One region of the Streptomyces sp. NPDC091387 genome, then DNA from elsewhere that is predicted to be linked to it. Evidence: riboswitches for the same ligand, from Rfam matches in the RefSeq annotation. Region 1 holds a riboswitch; the other holds the start of a gene.

Region 1 (2,195 bases):
TCGCGCCGTACTGCACGGTCACGTACCCCGCGCCCTTCTTACCGCCGACGGTTCCGCCGGGCGCGCCGATGAGCACGTCCTCGTACCCGTCGCCGTTGAAATCGGTGTTGCGGTCGTTCGCACGCGTTCCGCCGGGTGTGCCGGCGTAGGCGGAGGGGGCGGCGATGCCGGCCCCTGCCATCAGGAGGAACGCGGCCGCCGCGATGGCGGCCGAACGGTTGGTGCGCACGAGCGGCTCCTCGGTTCAAGGATGACCGGGCGAGTCCGGGGGGACGCCGGGAAGGGCCCGTTTCCTTCCTGGCGCCCCGTTCGACCGCCTATGAGGCGTAAGGGTTGTACGGCACGAGAAAAGGGGTGGGAGGGAGCCGCTCGGCTCCCTCCCACCCCTGCGCGTCCTGCTCCCCCCGAAGGCGGAGCGGCGGTATGTCAGTAGGCCCCGAAGACGTTGTCGATCGAGCCGTACGTGGCCGCGGCGTAGTTGCACGCTGCGGTGATGTTGGCGACGGGGTCGAGGATGTCCGTCGAGGTACCGGCCACGTGGTACGCCTCGAAGGTGGGCTGGATCACCTGGAGGAGGCCCTTGGACGGGGTGCCGGCGGCTGCGTTCGAGTCCCAGTTGTTGACGATCTGCGGGTTGCCCGAGGACTCGCGGATGACGTTGCGGTGGATGCCGTCGTAGCTGCCGGGGATGCCGTTCTGGGCCATCACGGCCAGCGACTCCTTGATCCAGCCGTCGAGGTCGTCGGTGTACGCCGTCGCGGCCTGGGCCGGAGCGGCGGTGTCGGTCACCTCGGCGATGGGCGTGACCGTCCGCTGGGAACGGTCGGCGCGGTCGGTGCCCTCGGCCCGGTCGGACGACTGCGAGGCGTCGGCCGCGGGCTTGGACTCCGTCGCGGGCTTCGCCTTCGATTCGGCGGCGGGGGCCGCCTTGGGCGCGACGGCCGCGGACTTGGCGCCGATGGTCAGCTTGAGGCCCGGGTGAATCAGGTCGGGGTTTCCACCGATCACACTCCGGTTGTCCTTGTAGAGCCGCTCCCAGCCGCCACTGAGGGAATGTCCCCGGGCGATCTTGGAAAGCGAATCGCCGGAGATCACGGAATAGACGGTGGACTCCGTCTTGTTGACGGCAATTCCCTTGGCCGCAACGGAAGTCGGTGCCGCCGCCCTTTCCGCGACGACAGCGTGTGCCGGTGCGGCAGAAGCCGATCCGGCCCCGATCAGGGGGAGCGCGAGAACGACTCCGCCCGTGCTCACGGCGATGAAACCGCGGGTCAGGGAGGTGGACTTGGAACGACGGTGCTTACCCATGATGGGCATGGCGCATTTCCTCTCCGCCGCCTGCGAGGTGAGCTGTCGGGTTCGGACTGGAGATGTCCGGCCGCACGTGATGGCGACTTCACCCCTAGCCGCTCCGGATACCGGACCGGCGGCAAACCTGGGTCCCCCGCTCCTGCCGTACGTGAGTGGGTCGGGTTACCGGACGGCGGCAGGATTCGGCGTTCCATCCGGATTGACGGCGACCGTAAGCGAGAAACACCGAGCGAAACAAGCCCTGAATTCCGGATCTCAATTGATTCGCAAGATCAATTAAAGGAAACGCCCACCATCAGACCTTCACGAGGAAGTCAACTTTCTTGGCGCAACAGAGAACCGAAGCCGGACGCCCCGCGCCCGGAGCCGGGAGAGTGACGCTGGCCACTGAGCCCGAAAAGGGCGATTTGCTCAATATTCGTAACTTTTGAGGCACAGAAAAGGGACTCTGAGGTTTATTAGTAACTACTCAGATTAATTACTCAATCAGGACATTTTGACTGGCTTCGTGAGGGCCTCGGGCAGGAGGGCCCGGCCGACAACGGCAACGCCACGCGTCCGCGGGCAGGCGCGGGCCCGATTGCGAGACGTCCCGGCACGACCCCGGCTTCAGCCCTCGCGTCGGAGCCGCGCCGAGAGGTGGTGCTGGAGCGGCAGACCGACCGCCGCGAGGTCATGGACGAATTCGAGCGTGCCGTCGTCCGTCAGGGTGTAGCGGCGGCGGGTGGCGCTGACCTCCTTGGCGGTGGGGGCGAGCGCGACCTGATGAGTGGCGAGGTCGGCCGTACCGTCGGCCGCGCGGCCCGTCAGGATCTCGGCGATACCGGTGGGCTGGGTGATCAGCGCCTCCACGCGCCCGTCCGGCTGCATCCGCCACCAGCCGC
Region 2 (2,195 bases), 140 kb from region 1:
GCGAGGTGGAGACCTTCTGCCTCGGCCAGGCGGGCGCCGCAGCGGCCGTACTGCTGGCCGCGGGAGCCCCCGGCCGACGGCACGCGCTGCCCGGCGCACGGGTCGTGCTGCAGCAGCCGGAACTCGCCGAACCGGTACAGGGACAGCCATCCGATCTGGAGATCGAGGCCCGGGAACTGGCCAGGATGCGCGAGACGCTGACGGGCATGCTGGTCCGTCACACCGGCCGCTCCGCCGAACAGGTCACCGCCGACACCGAGCGCGATCTCATCCTCGACGCCGAGGGCGCCAAGGCCTATGGGCTGATCGACCACATCGTGCAGAGCCGGGGGCCCGTGCCGCCGCCGCCCGTCGCGCGGTGAACCCCCGATGCAGCCACCGGAGTTCCCGCCGCTGCCCGCCCTGACCCGCGCGGAGGGCGAGTTCATCGACCGCTATCTGCAAGTCGTCGACCAGGTGGGCCGGATCAATCCGGCCCACGCCGACGACACCTACCGGGCCCTGCGCGCCGCGCAGGCGCTCGCCTCGCACGCCGCGGCGCTGCGGGACGCGCTCGCGTTGATGCATGAGCGGGGTGAAGCCCGGATCCACTCCGCCACGTTGACGCGGGCGCTGCGGGTACTGGACGGCGAGCGTCGCGCCGGGCGGGTCACCGTGCCGCCGGCCCGGACGAGTTGATCAACTCACCTGCGCCGACACGCCCGACGGGTGGACCGAATTATCTCGCTCGTTCGGCGTAGGCGATACCTCGCACGAGGGACAGCTCAACTTGCGCTTTCGAGATGGGCTATGGGTGAAATCTCCCGTTCCGCCGCTGGTACGGCACCGGCAGGGGGCCTCCGGCAACGCCCCGAAAGGCCCCCTGTCCACCCGAACAGCCCAGCCGTGACGAGCCTCACATATCACTGTTTCACCTCGGAAATCCGGCGTTCGGTGAGTCAAGATCCCTGGGACGACAAGCCCCCGCCACCGCGGCGGGGCGGTCCGGGCGGACGCCGAGTCCTGCCGCTGTCCGGATGCCTGGTCGACAGGAGTGGATCGGCAGGAGTGGAGGACCCGAGCACAACGGGCCGACCGGATCTCCGGTTGTCCCTCGGGGTGAAGCCGCCTTGTGCGGCCGGGCAACTTCGCCAGCCCGAACCCGACAGGTCATCCTTCACAGGCGGCTGACGAAGGGTTGCGCATGAGTGCGCAGGTTCATGTCCCGTCTCTGCTCGGCCGGGCCGCGACGGCCTCGGTCATGACTCTCGCCGCTGTCGGTGGCACGCTGTTCGTCCCCGGCGCCGTGACCGACGCCCAGGCCGCGACCCATTCGATGAAGGCGCTCAACATCGCCGCGTCGAAAAAGGGATCGCCATACCGGTGGGGCGCGAGCGGCCCCAGCCGCTTCGACTGTTCAGGGCTGACGCTGTACTCGTTCAAGAAGGCGGGCAAAAGTCTCCCGCGCACGGCCCAGCAGCAGTACAACAAGACCCGCCACATCTCGGCCTCGAAGCGGCAACGCGGCGACCTGGTCTTCTTCCACTCCGGCCGCAGCGTCTTCCACGTGGGCATCTACGCGGGCAGCGGCAAGATCTGGCACTCGCCGAAGACTGGCGCCGTGGTCCGGCTGGAGAGGATCTGGACGAAGAGCGTCTACTACGGGCGGGTCCGTTGACGCCTCCGCCCCGCCATCGGATCCGCACCTGAGGTCAGCGCAGCAGGGTACCGGTCACCAGCACAGCCCCGAGTGCGGTGAGTGCCGCGCCGCTGCCGCCCTCGATCGCGCGGGCGGTGCGCGGCCGGCGCAGCCACCGGCCCAGGCGGTCCACCAGGAGCGCCACGGCCGGGAACCAGACCAGTGCGAGCAGCACGACGATCGCGGCCAGCAGCAGCGTCCTGGGCAGCGGGTCGGCCCCGGTGGGGACGAACTGCGGAAGGAGGCTGAGGAAGAGCACCGGCGCCTTGGGGTTCAGTGCGTTGGTCAGGAAGCCCTGGCGCAGTGCGCGTCGGGTCCCGATGACGGCCTGCCCGCCGTCCGGCCGCTCCCCCGCGGCTTCGGCGGCGTGCGCCCGCCCGTCGCGGCGCAGGGCGGTGCGCAGCGCGCTGATGCCCAGGTAGAGCACGTACGCCCCGCCGAGGAGCTGAACCGTACGGAACAGCACCGGGACCGCCACCAGTACGGCGGCCAGTCCGGCGACGGCGAGCGCGGTGTG

What was found. A riboswitch is a leader RNA that binds a small molecule or an ion and turns the genes downstream of it on or off. The one in region 1 is predicted to bind cyclic di-AMP.
Region 2: another riboswitch for cyclic di-AMP. It lies ahead of ACIQM0_RS10415 (C40 family peptidase); the one in region 1 lies ahead of ACIQM0_RS09750 (transglycosylase SLT domain-containing protein).

What each region holds. Positions count from the first base shown of each region.
Region 1 covers NZ_JBIVTZ010000004.1:84,654-86,848, forward strand. Annotated here, with positions in the region: gene ACIQM0_RS09745 (esterase) at 1-229, opposite strand, end outside; gene ACIQM0_RS09750 (transglycosylase SLT domain-containing protein) at 427-1,317, opposite strand; cyclic di-AMP (ydaO/yuaA leader) riboswitch at 1,323-1,509, opposite strand; gene ACIQM0_RS09755 (FABP family protein) at 1,921-2,195, opposite strand, start outside.
Region 2 covers NZ_JBIVTZ010000004.1:223,951-226,145, forward strand. Annotated here, with positions in the region: gene ACIQM0_RS10405 (ATP-dependent Clp protease proteolytic subunit) at 1-362, shown strand, start outside; gene ACIQM0_RS10410 (hypothetical protein) at 370-678, shown strand; cyclic di-AMP (ydaO/yuaA leader) riboswitch at 984-1,180, shown strand; gene ACIQM0_RS10415 (C40 family peptidase) at 1,184-1,657, shown strand; gene ACIQM0_RS10420 (LysE family translocator) at 1,692-2,195, opposite strand, start outside.